DNA from 3 places in the Neisseria brasiliensis genome. Region 1 is predicted to be linked to each of the others. Evidence: predicted binding sites of a transcription regulator. Region 1 holds the regulator's gene; each other region holds the start of a gene.
The links. Region 1 encodes FNR, which switches genes on or off when oxygen is low (the NO sensors DNR and NnrR bind a similar motif). Its sites were predicted from a motif close to TTGATNNNNATCAA; they were not measured.
Positions count from the first base shown of each region.

Region 2: a site for FNR is predicted at 3,057-3,070, ahead of GJV52_RS03115 (DUF3149 domain-containing protein). Genes of this name have one in related genera too.
Region 3: a site for FNR is predicted at 4,793-4,806, ahead of GJV52_RS03575 (cytochrome-c peroxidase). Genes of this name have one in related genera too.

Region 1 is NZ_CP046027.1:1,680,088-1,686,491, forward strand. It holds gene GJV52_RS08445 (DUF1289 domain-containing protein) at 1-151, opposite strand, end outside; gene hemN (oxygen-independent coproporphyrinogen III oxidase) at 275-1,681, opposite strand; gene fnr (fumarate/nitrate reduction transcriptional regulator Fnr) at 1,825-2,559, shown strand; gene GJV52_RS08460 (CysB family HTH-type transcriptional regulator) at 2,643-3,593, opposite strand; gene GJV52_RS08465 (OmpA family protein) at 4,037-4,780, shown strand; gene thiL (thiamine-phosphate kinase) at 5,064-6,029, shown strand; gene GJV52_RS08475 (phosphatidylglycerophosphatase A family protein) at 6,022-6,404, shown strand, end outside.
Region 2 is NZ_CP046027.1:612,858-619,261, reverse strand. It holds gene GJV52_RS03125 (hypothetical protein) at 199-768, opposite strand; gene dxs (1-deoxy-D-xylulose-5-phosphate synthase) at 950-2,833, shown strand; gene GJV52_RS03115 (DUF3149 domain-containing protein) at 3,135-3,269, shown strand; gene GJV52_RS03110 (MOSC domain-containing protein) at 3,353-4,129, opposite strand; gene GJV52_RS03105 (RelA/SpoT family protein) at 4,193-6,403, opposite strand.
Region 3 is NZ_CP046027.1:704,705-711,108, reverse strand. It holds gene hpaR (homoprotocatechuate degradation operon regulator HpaR) at 1-217, opposite strand, end outside; gene GJV52_RS03615 (protein disulfide oxidoreductase) at 576-1,085, opposite strand; gene GJV52_RS03610 (GlsB/YeaQ/YmgE family stress response membrane protein) at 1,157-1,402, opposite strand; gene rpsI (30S ribosomal protein S9) at 1,672-2,064, opposite strand; gene rplM (50S ribosomal protein L13) at 2,074-2,505, opposite strand; RNA gene ssrS (6S RNA) at 2,702-2,881, opposite strand; gene GJV52_RS03590 (cell division protein ZapA) at 2,887-3,189, opposite strand; gene GJV52_RS03585 (hypothetical protein) at 3,199-3,525, opposite strand; gene GJV52_RS03580 (NAD(P)H-dependent glycerol-3-phosphate dehydrogenase) at 3,638-4,627, opposite strand; gene GJV52_RS03575 (cytochrome-c peroxidase) at 4,965-6,146, shown strand; gene GJV52_RS03570 (lipocalin family protein) at 6,207-6,404, opposite strand, start outside.

The DNA of each region.
Region 1 (6,404 bases):
GCATGACTTGGTGTTTTTGCTCATCGCTCATCTGCTGCCAATAGAGCCGCTCTTCACGACTGCGCAAGCAGCCCTTGCAATAGCCTTTGGCATTGGCTTCGCATACGCCGATACACGGGCTGGGAATGGTGAAGAAGTCGGGCTGTTGCATGGTGGGGAAAATGTCATTTTTCTGTCATGGTAGGCGGTTATTGATGTAAAGTCAATGAGATACGGAGAAGGCCGTCTGAAAGCAGAATATGTTTCAGACGGCCTTGTCATGAAGCAAAACATTTTACACGGTTTGCGAATATTTCGCCGTGGTTTCTTTATGGCGCAAGTGGTAGTCGAATACCATGGCAATATTGCGAATCAGGAAACGGCCTTCCGGGGTCACAGTCAGACCGTGCGGCTTCAAGCGCAGCAAGCCGAGTTCGGCCAGATTCTGCAAGTCGGCCAATTCATCGGCAAAATATTGGTGGAATGGAATGCCGAACACGCTTTCGTAAATTTGGAAATCCAATGAAAAGCGACACATCAAATCTTGAATGATGTTGCGGCGCAATAAGTCGTCTTGGTTCAACTGGTAGCCGCGCATAATCGGCAAGCGGCCTTCATCGATGGCGGCATAATAGGCGTCGATGTCGCGCTCGTTTTGGGCATAGGTGCTGCCGATTTTGCCGATGCTGGACACGCCGATGGCTACTAAATCGCAATCGGCATAGGTTGAATAGCCTTGGAAATTACGCTGCAACCAGCCTTCTTTCAGGGCGATGGAAAGCTCGTCGTCAGGTTTGGCAAAGTGATCCATGCCGATGAACACATAGCCGCGGTCGGTGAGAGTTTGCACGCAGTATTGCAGCATATCGAGCTTCTCTTCGCTGCCCGGTACAGCATTGGTGTCGATGCGGCGCTGCGGTTTGAAAATATGTGGCAGGTGGGCATAGTGATACAGCGCCAAGCGGTCGGGATCGAGACTGAGCACAGTATCAATAGTGGCTTTCATGCTTTCTACCGATTGATGTGGTAAGCCGTAAATCAAATCGACGCTGACGGATTTGAAGCCGGCTTCGCGTGCGGCATCAATCACTTCTTTGGTTTCTTCAAAGCTTTGAATGCGGTTGACCGCTTCCTGCACTTTCGGATCGAAATCCTGAATGCCCACGCTCATGCGGTTGAAACCGAGTTTGCCGAGTTTGTGCACTGTTTCGCGGCTGACTTTGCGTGGGTCGATTTCAATGGAATATTCGCCGTTGGGCATCAGCTGGAAATGCTTGCGAATCATCTCAAACACGCGCTCAAGCTGGTCGTCGCTCAAGAAGGTCGGTGTGCCGCCGCCGAAGTGAAGTTGTGCCAATTGATGGCGGCCGTTGAGATGTGGGGAGAGCAATTCCATTTCGCGCTCAAGATACTCAATATAAGCATCGGCGCGGGTTTTGTCTTTGGTGATGATTTTGTTGCAGCCGCAGTAATAGCAGATGGTATTGCAAAATGGAATGTGGATATAAAGCGATAAAGGTTTGTTGAGCGCACCTAGGCCGCGTAAGTGCAGCGCATGGGTGTATTCGGCTTCGCGAAAGCCATCGTGGAAGCGGTCGGCGGTGGGATAAGACGTATAGCGTGGGCCGCTTGCCGGAAGCTTGGCAATCAAGTCGCGGTCAAATTCTGGTAGTTCGTTGTTTTGTATCGGAATTATTTTCATGATGGTCGTGTTGTGCTTATATTTTGTTTAACGAATTAGTAAAATTCGATTTAGTTTGCTAGAATGCCACATTATGATAAACCTGTCTTGATATGAGTCAAGAGAAGCTCAGTCAGTAAGAAGTTTTATAAAAAAGGTATTTTATGGCCACACACAATTCTACACATCAATTGAAAGCATTGTGTTCGACGTGTTCTTTGCGTGAACTTTGTTTGCCGGTTGGTTTGATGCCTAACGAATTTTCCCAGCTGGATGCCGTTATCCGTCAGAGCCGTCGTCTGAAAAAAGGCGAATATCTGTTCCGCGCCGGCGAACCGTTTACTTCTTTGTTTGCCATTCGTGCCGGTTTTTTCAAAACCACGGTGGCAAGCCAAGACGGACGCGACCAAGTGACCGGTTTCTTTATGTCGGGCGAATTGATCGGTATGGACGGCATTTGTTCGCATGTCCACAGCTGCGATGCCGTGGCCTTGGAAGACAGTGAAGTGTGTGAATTGCCGTTTGCCCACATGGAAGAGTTGGGACAAAACATTCCAAGCCTGCAAACCCACTTTTTCCGCTTGATGAGCCGCGAAATCGTGCGTGATCAAGGCGTGATGCTGTTGTTGGGCAATATGCGTGCCGAAGAGCGTTTGGCCGCATTTTTGTTGAATTTATCGAATCGTTTGTATTCGCGCGGTTTTGCCGCCAATGATTTCATCCTGCGCATGTCGCGTGAAGAAATCGGCAGCTATTTGGGTTTGAAGCTAGAAACCGTCAGCCGCACGTTGTCGAAATTCCATCACGAAGGTTTGATTGAAGTGGAACATAAACACATCAAGATTCTCGACTCGCAGGCCTTGAAAAAAATGGTATCCGGCTGCGCGCATGCTATGTAAGGGCTGAAAATGTCAACAGGCCGTCTGAAGTTGTGTGTTTCAGACGGCCTTTTATCTTTAGGGAAATAAACAAACGCGCTAATTTAAATGGAGAAGTCCTCCATAATCGGTGTATACAAGATACGGTCGATATTTTCACGGTTTAAATGAGGTGCAAACATCTCGATAAAGTCATAAGTATAGCCGCGTAAATAAGTATCTGAACGGATAGCAATCCAAGTGGGTGACGGCTCAAACAAATGAGCCACATCAATCAATTCCAAATCTTGATCGGCTTGCGGATCGTAAGCCATTTTTGCCATCAAGCCCGCGCCTAAGCCCAGTTTGACATACGTTTTTAGCACGTCGGTATCAGCAGCGGCTAGAGCCACTTCCGGCTGCTCCAGCTTGGCTTTGGTAAAAGCACGCGCGATGCTGCTGCTAGAATGGAAGGCGAATTCATAAGTAATTAACGGAAAGCTGGCCAAATCTTCAATGCTGAGCGGATTTCTGCAATCAAGTAAAGGATGGTTCTTAGGCACGATCACCGCATGATTCCAGTCGTAACAATTAAGTTTGCGCAATTCAGGATGGTCGTCGAGCTTTTCGGTAATAATGGCAATGTCGGCTTCACCGTTGCTGACCATCTGCGCAATAGCCGAAGGACTGCCTTGTTTGATGGTAAGATTAACTCTGGGATAACGCTTTACAAAATCAGCCACAATGTGCGGCAGGGCATAACGTGCCTGTGTATGGGTTGTGGCAATGGTGAGTGCGCCACTATCGTGGTCGGTAAACTCGCTGCCGATGTTTTTGATATTTTGCACATCACGCAAAATGCGCTCGGAAATTTCCAACACTGCTTTGCCCGGCTGGGAAACTGAAACCACGCGTTTACCGCTGCGGATAAAAATCTGAATGCCCAGCTCTTCTTCCAGTAATCGGATTTGTTTGGAAATACCCGGCTGGGAAGTAAACAGTGCGTCGGCTGCTTCGGAGACATTCAGATTATGGCGGTAAACTTCGAGTGCGTAGCGTAATTGTTGTAATTTCATGGTATTTGAGTTGTGGATATTGTGCGACAAATATGGCGTAATTTAGCATATTTTATTTAATTTTGTCGGCGTGAATCGGCTTTCTTTGGGAAGCTTTTGTTTTTTCAAGAAGTATCTAAATTCTCCATCAGAAAGTTTTAAGAAGCCATCATCGCACTTTGAAATGGTTGTTGCTTTTGTACAACGATAGAGCAAACCTTATGGGGATTTATCCATAAATAAATGACACAAGTTTGATTTTTCGGCATGATTGGTAGTCAGGAAGCAGGCAGTTTCATGATTGTTCAGAGGCATCGAGTATTGACAGTTTGCCCTCGGCTTCTTTATAGTGCAACCTGATATATCCGATTTGCCGCCATTTTATATGCTGCGGCCTGTATATTGGTAAAGTTGTGACGGTGTATTATGCATCCGTTGCATAACAATTTTGATGAGGGAATAAAATGACCAAACAGCTGAAATTAAGCGCATTGTTTGTTGCCTTGGTGGCTTCTGGCACCGCAATGGCAAGTGAAGCGCATACCAAACACGGTTACACCGTAAGCAGCAAATCTCAAGAAGTCGTGCGCAACAACTACGGCGAATGCTGGAAAAACACCTACTTCGACAAAGCCACTCAAGGCCGTGTTGAGTGTGGCGATGCCGTTGCTAAAGTTGAAGAGCCAGAATATGCTGATGAAACTGTTTCATTGTCTGCTAAGACTTTGTTCAGCTTCGACAAAGATACTCTGCGTCCTGAAGCTCAAGAAAACCTGAATGCTTTGGCTCAGCGTCTGAGCAACACCAACGTACAAACCGTACGTGTTGAAGGTCACACCGACTTTATGGGTTCTGAGCAATACAACCAAGCTCTGTCTGAGCGTCGTGCGAACACCGTGGCTAACTACTTGGTTAACCGTGGCGTACCTTCTAGCAAAATCTCTGCTGTAGGTCTGGGTGAATCTCAAACTCGTATGACTGCTACTTGTGAAGCTGAAGTGGCTAACCTGGGCAAAAAAGTTTCTAAAGCGAAACGTCGTGCTGCTCTGATTGCATGTATTGAGCCGGATCGTCGCGTTGACGTGAAAATCCGCAGCTTGGTAACTAAACAAGTTGCTCCTGGTACTGTGCAAGGCGAACGTCCAGCAGTAGATGATGGTTGGATTCCTTCTCCGCACAGCCGCGTACATGGTTACACCAAACCTTAAGTAGGCTGATTAAAAACCCCGCGCTAGCGGGGTTTTTTGTTTGCAATATTTTGGATAGGTAGATCATCAAACTTAATTTAATAAGGGAACAGGATTAACTGTCGGCATATTGAATTTATCATTAAGCATATGATTTAAATTGAATTTTCTGATAAATACAGATGCTTGATTTTACGTTAAAATAATGTTATATCAATTAAGTAGTTTAATTATTTACATAAAAACAAATTTTACTAGTATTGTTTTTCTTCTTGTAAATGTGGTTTAATTTTCAGGACTTTAAATGACAGAGTTTGATTTTATTCGAAAATATCTGCAGAACCAGCAGCAAGACCATCAGGTGGTGTTGGGGATTGGTGATGATGCTGCCATTATCCGCCCGCAAGCCGAATATGATTTATGTTTTAGTGCGGATATGCTTCTAAAAAATAGGCATTTTTTTGAAAATGTTGCACCTGAGGATTTGGCATGGAAAGTGCTGGCGGTTAATCTCTCTGATATGGCGGCTATGGGTGCTCAACCCAGATGGGCTTTGTTGAGTGCAGGCTTGCCTGAATTGAATGAAGATTGGTTGCGTCGTTTTTGCAACAGTCTTTTTGATTTGGCGCAACGCTTCGGCGTGACTTTAATCGGCGGAGATACCACGCGTGGTGACTTGGTTTTTAATGTCACTATTGTGGGGGAGTTGCCGCAAGGAAAATCTCTGCGACGTGATGCTGCACAAGTTGGTGATGATATTTGGGTTTCCGGAAAGATTGGTTTGGCCGCATCGGCTTTAAATTGCTTGTTGAAACAATGTGATTTACCTTCGGAAGTTTTTCAGCTGTGTGAAGCGGAATTATTAAGGCCTATGCCGCGTGTGCGATTGGGACAGGCAATATTGAATTTTGCACATGCAGCACAAGATGTTTCAGATGGCTTGGCACAAGATATCGACCATATTTTGACAGCATCGAATGTTGGTGCAGAAATTTGGGCGGATGAAATACCGACTTTGCCGCAATTAAAAAAAGTATTGCCACGCAAAGAATGGCTGCAATACACTTTAGCCGGCGGGGATGATTATGAATTGGTGTTTACTGCACCAAAAAATTGTCGCGAAGCGCTATTGATCGCTGCGCAAAACAGCAATACACCGATTACGTGCATCGGTAAAATTACCGATTCAGGATGTCTACAGGTGATAAACTCAATGGCAGACCGTATGGAAATTGCATTAACTTCTTTAGGATTTGATCATTTTGGCTGATTTTAAACCAACGTTTTCATGGCTGAAACAAAAGCCGATATGCTTGCTCGCATTCGGTTTCGGTAGTGGTTTGGCACCGGTTGCACCGGGCACATTCGGCACACTTCCGGCCTTACCGATTGCGTTTATGCTGTCTTTGCTTGGCATTACCGGCTGGTGGCTGGCATTGGTTTGCGTGGGTCTGTTTGTATGGGGCATTCAGATTTGCAATCATGCTGAAAAAGAATTGGGCATTCAGGATTACGGCGGCATAGTGTGGGACGAAATCGTCGCCATGCTGCTGATTTTGGCATTTGTGCCGTTTAAATGGCATTGGTGGTTAGCTGCATTCATTGTGTTCCGCTTTTTTGATGCCGTTAAACCATGGCCGATTAA
Region 2 (6,404 bases), 1.1 Mb from region 1:
GCAAAGGCCGTCTGAAAATGTGTTTCAGACGGCCTGAGACCTTTGCAAAATCCCTATCTTTGGCACATTTCTTCGTTGTGCGCTGCTCGAAAGCTTGCCTATCTTCATGATATGTCTGCGCTTTCTGTGCTGCTACAACTTTGAACTGTACTCAAATCTAGGGTTTTGCAAAGGTCTCGGCATTTGAGTCATTGGCAATTATTTGGCAGGCATGCAACCCTGTGCCAACAAGTGATCGACGATGCCTTCTTCACCGGCACCTTCAACCTTTTCATGGCGCACGAGAAAGCCGTCGCTTTCCTGATAAAAATCGGTTTGCACGAAATTACTGATGGTCCACGTTAATTCGCCATTGCTGAATGCGCTTAAATCTTCGTCGCTCAATTCAGGGCTGTAAGGTGCGCTGATGTTTACGCCTTGATGGCGGATTTGGGCAGTGGCGCCGGCATCGCTTTGATAATAGCGCACATCGATTTTTTGATTTTCTTCGCAAGTGTAGCTCTGCCATTTGGCTTGGCTTTGCACGCTTAACTCACCGCCCAAGTGTGGCGCCGGTGCAGAAGCGCTGATATCCGAGGCAGCCACATTCGAAGCGGCGACATCAGAAGCGGCGGAAGCCATTGAAGCGGCGGTGATTTCGGTGTATTCCACCGTTGACGCGGCCTTTGGTGTCGATGTCGCCGCCGGCGTGTTGGTCGGCTCGGAAGGCGAACAGGCTGCCAACGCCAGCAGCAGCGGCAGAGAGTAGAAAAATTTCATTGCTGACATATCAAACACTTATTCGGTAAACGTTGCCGACAGTCTAGCATGAAGCGGCAAAACTTTCACGACACAGGGGAAAAAGCGGCCGTTTTCCCTTTTTCCGACGGCCTGTAAAATTAGACTGATAAATCAGCTAAAGTCTTGCTATAATTCTTCATTACACCAATAAGTCACCCCAAAACACACCATGAGCCATACCCCATTATTAGACCTCATCGAACAGCCGCAACAATTGCGCGCGCTGGATAAAGACCAGTTGCCGCAAGTGGCCGACGAATTGCGTACTTTTTTGCTGGAATCGGTTGTCAGAACCGGTGGCCATTTCGCCAGCAATTTGGGGGCAGTCGAATTAACAGTTGCGCTGCATTATGTGTATCACACGCCCGATGACAAGCTGGTGTGGGATGTCGGCCATCAAAGCTATCCGCACAAAATCCTGACCGGCCGCCGAAACCGCATGCACACCATCCGCCAATACGGTGGCTTGGCCGGTTTCCCTAAGCGCAGCGAATCCGAATACGATACTTTCGGCGTGGGGCATTCATCGACTTCCATCGGCGCGGCACTCGGCATGGCGATTGCCGACAAGCTGCAAGGTTTGCCCAATCGCAGCGTAGCGATTATCGGTGACGGCGCGATGACGGCAGGTCAGGCGTTTGAAGCCTTAAACTGCGCCGGCGATATGGACGTGGATTTGCTGGTGATTCTCAACGACAATGAAATGTCGATTTCGCCGAATGTCGGCGCGTTGCCGAAATATTTGGCCAGCAACGTGGTGCGCGATATGCACGGTTTGCTCTCGACCATTAAGGCGCAATCAAGCAAGGTTTTAGACAAATTACCCGGCGCGATGGAAATTGCGCAAAAAGTCGAACACAAAATCAAAAGCATGGCCAGCGAAGCCGACCATGTAAAGCAGTCGCTTTCTTTATTTGAAAACTTCGGTTTTGAATATACGGGGCCGGTGGACGGTCATGACGTGGAAAAATTGGTGGACGTATTGCAGGATTTGCGCGGCAAAAAAGGCCCGCAATTGCTGCACGTGATTACCAAAAAAGGCAACGGCTACAAGCTGGCGGAAAACGATCCGGTGAAATACCACGCCGTATCTGCCAAGCCGCAAGCGCAAGTTACCGAAGCGAAACCGGCCGCCGCCAAGCCGACCTATACCGAAATTTTCGGTCAATGGATTTGCGACCAAGCAGCGGCCGATCAGCGTTTGGTGGCGATTACCCCGGCCATGCGCGAAGGCAGCGGCTTGGTGGAATTTGAGCAGCGTTTCCCTGAGCGTTATTTTGATGTCGGCATTGCAGAGCAGCACGCCGTGACCTTTGCCGGCGGCTTGGCTTGCGAAGGGGTGAAGCCGGTGGTGGCGATTTACTCTACTTTCCTGCAACGCGCTTACGACCAATTGGTGCACGATGTTGCCCTACAAAATCTGCCGGTGATGTTTGCCATCGACCGCGCCGGTGTGGTGGGCGCCGACGGGCCAACCCATGCCGGTTTGTATGATTTGAGCTTCTTGCGCTGCATTCCGAATATGGTGATTGCCGCGCCGAGCGATGAAAACGAATGCCGCTTGCTGCTCTCAACCTGTTATGCGTTGGATGCGCCGACCGCCGTGCGTTATCCGCGTGGCAGCGGTTGCGGTGCCGCCGTTTCAGACGGCCTTGAAACGGTGCCGGTAGGTAAAGGCGTGTTGCGCCGCGAAGGCAAACAAACCGCCATTATTGCTTTCGGCAGCATGGTGCAGCCTGCCTTAAAAGCTGCCGAAGCATTCGATGCCAGCGTGGCGGACATGCGCTTTGTGAAGCCGATTGACGAAGCCTTGATTCTTGGGTTGGCACAATCGCACGATTATTTGGTAACCGTAGAAGAAAACGCCGAACAAGGCGGTGCGGGCAGTCTGGTGCTGGAAGTATTGGCGAAACACAAAATCTGCAAGCCTGTGCTGGTGTTGGGCGTGGCCGATATGGTGACCGAACACGGTGATCCGGCCAAGCTGCTTGACGATTTGGGCTTGAGTGCCGTCGCGATGGAAAAGCGCATAGGCGAATGGTTGGCAGCATAATTTGCTGATCAGGAATAGTGTATAGTCGTTTCAAAATAGAAATAAGACAAGGCGACAGCGACCGCCGTGTACACTGAGTACATAAGGGAGCTGGCAACGCCGTATTATTTTTATTTTAAACGACTATATGAAAAAGGCCGTCTGAAAGATGATTTTTCAGACGGCCTTTTTGTATGTGATGATTGTATATAAGTTTCGCATAAGCTTTTTTAAATCAGTAATTTTGACTTTTATCAAAGCTAAATGGCATAGTCGGACTATAATGGTTCGCAACACTCCCCAACTCAGAAGGAATGAAAAAATGGAAGTCTTTGCGGAACTCTTTAAATCGCCTGTGGGCATTTTATCGTTAATCACCTTATTGTCGATTTGTGTGATTGCAGCGTTTTTATTTTTCTGGGTGAAAAAGCAAGCGGATAAATCTGCCAAGCTGTAATTGCAGCAAAAGGAACAAACCATTTATATCAAAGCAAAGGCCGTCTGAATGCGTTTCAGACGGCCTTTGTCGCATTTATGTGCTTACAACCACGACAACACTTCCACTTCATCATCCATATGCACGCGGCCTTGGTTGAGCGCCACCAGATTGATGCCGAAAATCGCTTTGCGGGCAACGGCAAGGGTGGAAAGCGGCTCTTGCTGCGGATGGCGGCAGCCTGAAACCAAATCTACCGTGGTCATCACGCAGCGGACACAGGGTTTGAAATGCTCGAATTCGACTTTGCCGATGCGGATGCGTTGCCATTGTTCTTCTTCAAACGCCTTGCCGCCATCTACTGTGAAATTCGGGCGGAAGCGCACCATTTCCACCGGTTCGTCAAGATAAGTATTCAGTTCCGCCAATGAAGCGGTATGGGTCAGCAGATAAGGCGCGCCGTCAGCAAAAGACAGCGGCGTTTGCGAATGCGCCAAGATGCGGCGGCTGTGTTTGCCCAGCCAATGCAGGCGCGCTTCGGTGCCGAGTTGTTCGCCCAGCCAAGCATTGATGGCGTGGTCAGTGGTGCATGCGGCAAAGCGGTCTTTCCATACCGTGACTTCGCTTTCCTGATTCATCTCTTGCACCGAAACCGTTTGGTGGCTGCCATCAGGCGCGGTAAGCGTGAGGCCGTCTGAATCGGCTGAAGTTTGCCACAGCAGCATGGCTGGGTGTTTGCGTGCGGTGAGCATATTGCCGTCGGGGGCGGTGACGAGCCATTCGCGGTCAAGTGGCAGGCCTTGCGGCGTGATGTCGGATTCGGTTAACGCATTGCCGCCCATGGACTTGACGGGGTAGCGGTGGAGGTCGATTAAACGCATGATGGGGATTTCCTAAATATCAGGCCGTCTGAAAGCATAATCTTTCAGACGGCCTGATTGTTTTTACAAGCGTGTCACGCTCAATACGCCTTTGACATCGGTCAGGCTGGCCAACACGCGCGGTAAGTCGTTGACTTGACGCACTTCCAGCGTGAAGCGCATGCTGGCTTCCAAGTCGCGGCTTTGTGTTTGCACGGCGGTGACGTTGAGTTTGTGGCGAGCCAAAGCATCGGACACATCGCGCAGCAGGCCGTTGCGGTCTTGCGCGCGGATTTCCACGTCCACCGCGAAGACTTGGCCTTCCTGTAAGGCTGCCCAGCTTGCGTTCAACACTTTATCCGGTGATTGTTCGGCCAAATGCTGGAAGGAAGGGCAGGTTTTGCGGTGTACCGAAATACCACGCTCGCGAGTAACAAAGCCGATGATGTCGTCGGGCGGGGCGGGTTTGCAGCACTTGGCTAATGTGGTGAGCAAGCCATCTTCGCCGTCGATAAGCACGCCGTTTTTGCCGCCTTTTTTGATTTTCGACTGCTTGACGATGGTGGTTTCGTCTACCGGCACCGGCGGCGGTTCGTTCAGCGTGCCGCAGGCTTTCTGAATCGCGCGCGGCGAGATTTCGCCCTGACCGATGGCGGTGTATAAATCATCGAGCTTTTTGAAGCCGAGTTTTTCCGACAAATCTTGCAGATTCGGCTTCGGATTGATTTTCACCAGCTGCTTGTCGAGCTGGGCGCGGCCGTCTTCTTTGATCGCATCGGCGTTTTGCTGACGGATAAACGAGCGGATTTTGCTGATGGCTTTGCTGGATTTCACCCAGCCTTCATACAGCCAGTTGACCGACGGATTGCCTTCTTTGGCGGTGATGATTTCCACGCGCTGGCCGTTTTCCAATGCGGTGGAAAGTGGCACGATTTGGCCGTCGACTTTCGCGCCGCGGCAACGGTCGCCGATGCTGCTGTGCAGGGCGTAGGCAAAGTCGATGGGGGTGGCGCCGGCCGGTAGCGACAACACTTTACCGTGTGGCGTCATCACATAAATGGTGTCTTGGAACAATTCGGTTTTGAAGGCGGAAGCCAAGTCTTCTTTACCGCTTTCGGCCATGTTTTCGCGCCAGTCGAGCAGTTGGCGCAGCCAAGCGATTTTTTGTTCGTAAGCCGAATCGCCTTTGCCGCCTTCTTTGTAGCGCCAGTGGGCGGCGACACCGAATTCGTTGAATTGGTGCATGTCGAAAGTGCGGATTTGCACTTCCACGCCTTTGTCTTCAGGGCCGACGATGACGGTGTGCAAACTCTTATAGCCGTTGCCTTTCGGGTTGGCGATGTAGTCGTCAAATTCGCCCGGAATCGGCTGCCACAAGCTGTGCACAATGCCTAGCGTGGTGTAACACTCGGGTACGGTATCGACCAAAATCCGCACGGCGCGAATGTCGTAAAGCCCATCGAAACTGAGCTTTTTCTTGACCATTTTTTTGTAAATGGAATAGATGTGTTTCGGGCGGCCGGCCACTTCGAAATGCACGTTGTATTTGGTGAGTTCGCCACTCAAAATATTCAGGAAATTTTCAATGTATTCCAGCCGTTCGGTGCGCTTTTCGTCTAAAAGCTGCGCGATTTCGCGGTATTTTTCCGGCTCTTGGTGGCGGAAGCCCAAATCTTCCAGCTGCCATTTGAGCTGCCACACGCCCAAGCGGTTGGCCAAAGGCGCGAAAATATCCAGTGTTTCTTTGGCTAATTCGCGTTTTTCCGGTGAATCTTCCTGCGAGCCGATGTATTGCATGGTGCGCGTGCGCATGGCGAGCTTAATCAACACCACGCGGATGTCGGTCACCATCGCCAGCAGCATTTTGCGCATGGTTTCAGCCTGTTGTGCACGCTCTTCCGGCGTGGCCAAGCTATCGACCTTGGCAAACTGGGTCAGCTTTTGCACTTCGTCGATGCCCTTAATCAGCTCGCACACAGTAGCATTACATTGCTCGGTGACGGTTTCTTGCCAATGGTCGCAATAGCTGGAAATGTCGGCCAAGATGGTGGCGGCCACGGCATCGGCGAGCAAATCCATTTCGTTGACCATCTTCGCCGCGCCCATCAGATTGCCCAACACAGGTTCGCCGCTGACGGTTAAGGCATCGTGCGGATAGTATTGCTCGGCCAGATTTAAGGCCGTCTGAAGCATTTTGGCATCGCGTTCTGATTGTTTGGCCAAATAGGGCGCAAACCAACTGCGGTATTGTTCGAGATTCGGCGCGATGTTGCTGGTGGTGGAGATTCCGTTCATG
Region 3 (6,404 bases), 980 kb from region 1:
GGGTCAGAATGCCGGTCAGGCTAGGACGCAAGATGCAGGCTTTGTTGGCTAAATCTTGGAAATCTAAGGTGCCGTTTTCGGCCAGTAGGCGGATAATACGCCACTGTTGGTCGGTCACGTTGGCTTGGTTCAAAATTGGGCGAAATTGCGTCATCAAGGCTTCTCGCGCTTGAATCAGGGCAATATTAATCGATGCGTGTTTAGATTGGTTAGGCATGAGAAGTTCTCCGTTGTAACTATGGTTCAAATCATGGAAGCGTGGCAGGGTAATAAGGGCTTACGCCTAAGGTTATGGGATGCCGTTGTACAAATTCAGATTGAAACAAATGGCATGCTGCTTGAGCTTTGATTGAATACGGTATTAATTTGTTTTGATGATAATAATGATAAGATTTTTGAGCTATCCTCTAAGCCTATATTAGTATATTTTAGAAATAATCTCAATAGAATCATTAAGTATTAATGTTAAGATAGTTTGTTTATTTTAAAAATAACGATGATTTACACAATAATACCGTTTAATTTTGACAAGCCGATTTTATGTTTAAAATAATCGGATTTCTTAGATACAAATATCAATACATTAGATTACTGATCAGCATACGCAGGCGCAAGCCCCAATAGCTGCTGATGCCGGTAGTGGCGTGGAGCATTTGGCCTTTTTTCACGAAAACAATGGTGGGTGTGACATTGATGTCCCATTGTTGGGCAATCAGGCCGTCTGAATCGTTGACGGTTGGGAAAGATAATTGATTTTGGTTGAGGTATTGTTGTAATGCTGTATCGTCACCTGATTTCAAGGCAATGCTAATCACAGGAATATGGTTTTGGTGAAGTTTCTCAACCGTCGGAGAGGTATATTTGCAGATCCCGCACCATGTTCCCCAGAAATACACAATTGCGACACGGTCTTGGCTAAGTTGATTTAGTGAAGTGTGGTTTTGATTAAGGGTAATTAGATTCTGTTCAGCAAAAGCAATAGGCTGGTTGGGTTTGCGCCACCAGTCAATAGCAATAGAAATCAGCGCAAAAATCAGCGCGGCTTGTAGAAAAGATTTGAGATAAGAGAGTAGTGTGCGTGACATAGTAAGAAGTTTCATCGCAAGAAAAACAGGCCATGCGCGGCCTGCTTTTGTTTTTGGCATCTAGTGAATCATTATTTTTTCACAATGCGCGTGTACACAGCCAAAATGATGATTGCGAAGATGGTGGAAGCAATCCAGCCTGCGCCTTCGCCGACTTGGTACCAACCTAACGCTTCACCAACCACGCCGGCCAATGCCGCGCCGGCAATACCCAAAAGCGTGGTCATGATGAAACCTAATTTATCGTTACCCGGATGTAAAAATTTAGCCAATACGCCAACGATAAAACCTACTAAAATTGTGCCTAACCAGCCCATAATATTCCTTTCATCATTAATATATTCTTGCCGCCTGTTTTGATGTAGTGCGGATGGTTTTATCATACCGAGACGGCGGGTTGAAGTCTTTTTTTATTGCATATCTTTTCAAAAATTAAGATATTTTGCAAGATTGGATCATCGAACTTTAGATGAAAGGGGCGTTAATGGGTGGGTAGGCCGTCTGAAAAATTCGGTAACGGGTGGCAAAGGTAATAAAAAAGCCCGGCAATAATTGCGGGCTTTTTTGGATAATATCTGAAAACGAATTAACGTTTTGAGAATTGTTTTGCGCGACGTGCTTTGCGCAAACCTGGTTTTTTACGTTCCACTTCACGGGCATCGCGGGTTACGAAGCCGGCAGCAGACAGAGCAGGTTTCAAAGCAGCATCGAAGTCGATCAGGGCGCGGGTGATGCCGTGACGGATAGCGCCAGATTGGCCGGTTTCGCCGCCGCCGATAACATTAACTTTAATGTCGAATGATTCTGCGTTTTCAGTCAGAACCAATGGCTGGCGAACAACCATGCGGCTGGTTTCGCGGGCGAAAAATTCGTCAACAGGGCGACCGTTAACGGTGATTTGACCGTTACCTTTGGTCAGAAATACACGAGCCACTGAACTTTTGCGGCGGCCTGTGCCGTAGTAGTATTTACCGTTCATGTCGTGTCCTTATTTCAATTCTAAAACTTTAGGTTGTTGTGCAGCATGGCCGTGCTCTTCGCCGGCATACACTTTCAGTTTTTTGATCATGGCGTAACCCAAAGGACCTTTTGGCAACATGCCTTTTACGGCTTGTTCCAAAGCGCGGCCTGGGAATTGCTCTTGCATTTGACGGAATGAACGCTCATAGATACCGCCAGGGAAGCCTGAGTGACGGTAGTATTTTTTGTCTTCGAATTTAGCACCGGTCACGCGCAATTTGTCTGCATTGATGACGATGATGTAGTCACCAGTGTCGACGTGAGGGGTGTATTCAGGTTTGTGTTTGCCACGCAGACGGTGTGCGACTTCGGCAGCAACGCGACCCAAAACTTTGTCTTGAGCGTCGATGACGAACCATTCGCGCTTCACCTCATGCGGTTTCGCTGAAAAGGTTTTCATAGTGGAAATCCAGATAGATATAGAAAGTTATGGATTTTAAAGACGCTACTGGCTTTTGTCAATCGTATTGAGGCCATCTGAAAGTAATTGTTTTAATAAAACGGCAATAAAAGTTTTTTCGATGGGAATTTGTTGTTTTTACGCGATTGAATGAGAGACTGAAAAAGCCATACCGCGAGGGTATGGCTTTATATAGGGAATCCCCGCACATGCCGTTTCGGCTGAATCCGCTTGAACCTTGTCTGACAAGGCGGTCACCTCGGGTAGTTTCGGGTTCATCTATAAAAGACGATCGCACCCACTACTGCTCCCGGCAACCTGAAGCGAACTTATTGGTTCAAAGGAATATATGCCTTCGCGTACACTGCAGGGAAAAGAAAATCAATTTTGCTCTAAGCGGGACAATGCTTTTTGGCAAGCGTTGTTCATGTCTGTTATTTTACGCTGAAATTCGCCGATTGCCAAATCATCTTTGAGGCTGACTTTTAATAAATCGTGTACAACATTTAAAGCGGCCATGACCACGATTTTGTCGGTGCCGACGATGCGGCCATTTTCTTTAATGGCTTCGCTTTTTTTATTCAGCATTTCAACGGCTTGAATCAGGGTGTCTTTTTCTTCGCTTGGTGTGTTGATGGTCAGGTTGACATTCATGATGTCGAGATTGACTTGTTCGATGCTCATGTGTTGTCCTTAATGTGAAGATTCTTCTTGCGGTAGGCGGGCGAGCAGACGGCTCACTTCTTCGGCACTTTGTTCTAAGGCGCTGCGGTATTGGTCTTTTTCGGCGGTGAGGCTGTCGATTTTGGTCTGCAAATCTTCTTTCAATTTGCCTACTTGCACCAGCAAGGCTTCGCTCAATTCGTCAACGGCGGTTTCGTGCTCGCGCTTTTGTTGCTCTTGCTCGAGTTTGAGGCGGTTGATTTCTTCGTGTAAACGGCGGTTTTCGCCAATCAGCGTTTCAAACTTTTGGGTGAGCTGGTAAACGTTGATTTCCAGTTGGTCAAGGGCTTGGTTCATGGGGAATCATTCGTAAGAAAGGTCGTAACAGTAAGCATAGTGATATGCTCGGCGGCTGTCAATGAAAGGCCGTCTGAAAAAATAGGGTTTCAGACGGCCTCCAAGTTTGGTGTTATTCGAAACGTGCGCTGCGTTCCATCAAACGCTCAACCACTTGCTGCGGCGTCATTTCCTGACGAATCAGTTGCAGCAGAGTTTGGGTGATTGGCATGTCGATTTGGTATTTGCAGGCGGTGTTGAACACTTCTTCGATGGTGCTCACGCCTTCGGAAACGTGGCCGATCTCTTTAAGTACTTGGTGCAGCTCTTTGCCTTCTGCTAAGCCCAAACCAACGCGGCGGTTGCGCGAAAGGGCGCCGGTACAGGTTAGAATCAAGTCGCCAATTCCTGCCAAGCCCATCATGGTTTTCGGCTGCGCGCCCATGGCAACGGCCAAACGGGTAATTTCGGCCAAACCGCGGGTTACTAAAGCGGCGCGGGCATTCAGGCCGTATTCGAGGCCGTCTGAAAGGCCGGTCGCAATGGCCATCACGTTTTTCACTGCGCCGCCGACGGCCACCCCAATCACATCGGTGCTGCCGTATAAGCGCATCACGTTGTTGTTTAATTGTTCAACCAGCGATTCAATCCATGCTTTGTTTTCGGAAGCCAATACCACGGCACAAGGCAATTGCTGCGCCAGCTCTTGTGCAAAGCTTGGGCCGGACAACACGCCGAGAGTTTTATTTTCCGGTAAGACTTCTTTCAAGACTTGGAAGGTTAATAAACCTGTGTCTTGCTCAAAGCCTTTGCATGCGGCTAAAACCGGAATATCGGCGGCACCGTTGGCTTTTAATAATTCTGCGCTGCTGCGCAAGCCGGCAACAGAGGTCACAATCAGCACCAATTCGGAGCCTTTTAAGGCATCGGCCAAATCAACGTGTGCGGTCAGGCTTTCGGGGAATGGGAAACCCAGTAGCGCGTGTTTGTTTTCACGGTCGTTTTGCAAGGTTTCGATGTGTTGGGCATTACGCGCCCACAGAGCGACTTCGTTGTCGTGTTGGGCAAAGTGAACAGCCAGTGCAGTGCCCCAAGAGCCTGCACCCATAACAGTAATTTTCATAGAAATCTTCCTAATAAGATTTGCGCCTAACTTTAAAACAATCGGCCATCGGGTGCAAGTAATACGATGTGATTTGCGCTTAAATACGGGCAACTCTTAGAAATGAATAAGAAAATAAAATTTCAGCTATCTGGTATATAGGGTTTGGCTATAGCGGTATCAAAATTGATTTATCGCAAAAAGCCGTTAGCCGAGTCTGATTATGCTCTATACATAAATTAACCAAAGCAATAACAAACAGCAGTAAACAAATGTAGGATTTTATCAAACCTAACCATAGGGTTCGGCTGCTTCAGGTGAGCAGTGTCTTCCCTTTTTATATATAAAGGAATACGCCATGAAATACCAAACTTTCGGCAAAATTACCCTTTCTCTGGCAGTGTTGGCGGCATTGGCTGCTTGTGGCGACAAGCCGGCCGAGCAAGCAGCTGCGCCTGCTGCTTCTGCACCAGCCACCGCGCCGGCGGCTTCTGAGCCTGCTGCGGCACCGGCTTCTCAAGCAGCTTATGACAACAGCGGCGCTTCGCAAGAAGACAAAGATTTGCTGCAACGTGCGCAAGGCATTTTCAAACCACTGCCGACTCCTGAAGAAATGCAAAAGCTGCGTCCTTTCACGCCTGAGCAAGTGGAGCTTGGCCAATCATTGTGGTATGAGCCACGTTTGTCGAAAGGCAATACTGTAAGCTGTAACTCTTGTCACAACTTGGCTTCTGCCGGTGTCGACAATATGCCGACCAGCCAAGGTCACAAAGGCAGCTTTGGTGGCCGTAACTCACCGACCGTGTTGAACGCGGCAACCTTAGACATGCAATTCTGGGACGGCCGCGCGGCTGACGTGGAAGAGCAAGCGGGCGGTCCGTTGCTGAATCCGGTAGAAATGGCAAACGACAGCGAAGAAGCCGTGGTGGCCAAAATCGTGAATATTCCGGAATACCAAGAAGCGTTTAAAACGGCTTTCCCTCAAGACGGCGCCATCAGTTTCAAAAACATCACCACCGCGATTGCCGCGTTTGAGCGTACTTTGCTGACGCCGACCAAATGGGACGAATACCTGAAAGGCAACATCAATGCCCTGAACGAACAAGAACGCAAAGGCGTGCGCTCGTTTATGGATAACGGCTGTATTGCCTGCCATACCGGCGTAAGCTTGGGCGGTAACTCATTCCAAAAATTTGGTTTGGTACAAGGACCTTACTGGAAATTTATTGAAGACCCGAACCAAGATAAAGGCCGTGCTGACGTGACCAAAAACGAAGCCGACCAATACTTCTTCCGCGTACCGGGATTGCGTAACGTAGCCAAAACTTATCCTTACTTCCACAACGGCAGCGTGTGGGAATTGGATAAAGCGGTGAAAATTATGGGTCAAGCGCAATTGGGTAAAGACTTGCCACAAGAAGATGTGGACAACATCGTTGCATTCTTACACACCTTGTCTGGCTCCGTTTCAGAAAAAGCGCGCACCATGCCTGAATTGCCGTTGTCTAGCCCGATGGAATCTCATCCTGACAACAAATAATATGCAGTCAAACAAAGGCCGTCTGAATGTTCAGACGGCCTTTTTTATAATGAACAATCTTTATTGTACGCTGCGTACCAATTTGGAAACATCGTAGCCTTGTTGTTTAGCGGTTTCGATGTAGCTTTGCAAAGTGGCTTCATCCAGCTTCGGTGAGCGTGACAATACCCACATATATTTGCGGTTTGGCGTACCAACCAAAGCGGTTTGGTAATTGTCGTCTAAGCGCAAAATCCAGTAAGACGAGCGGGCAATCGG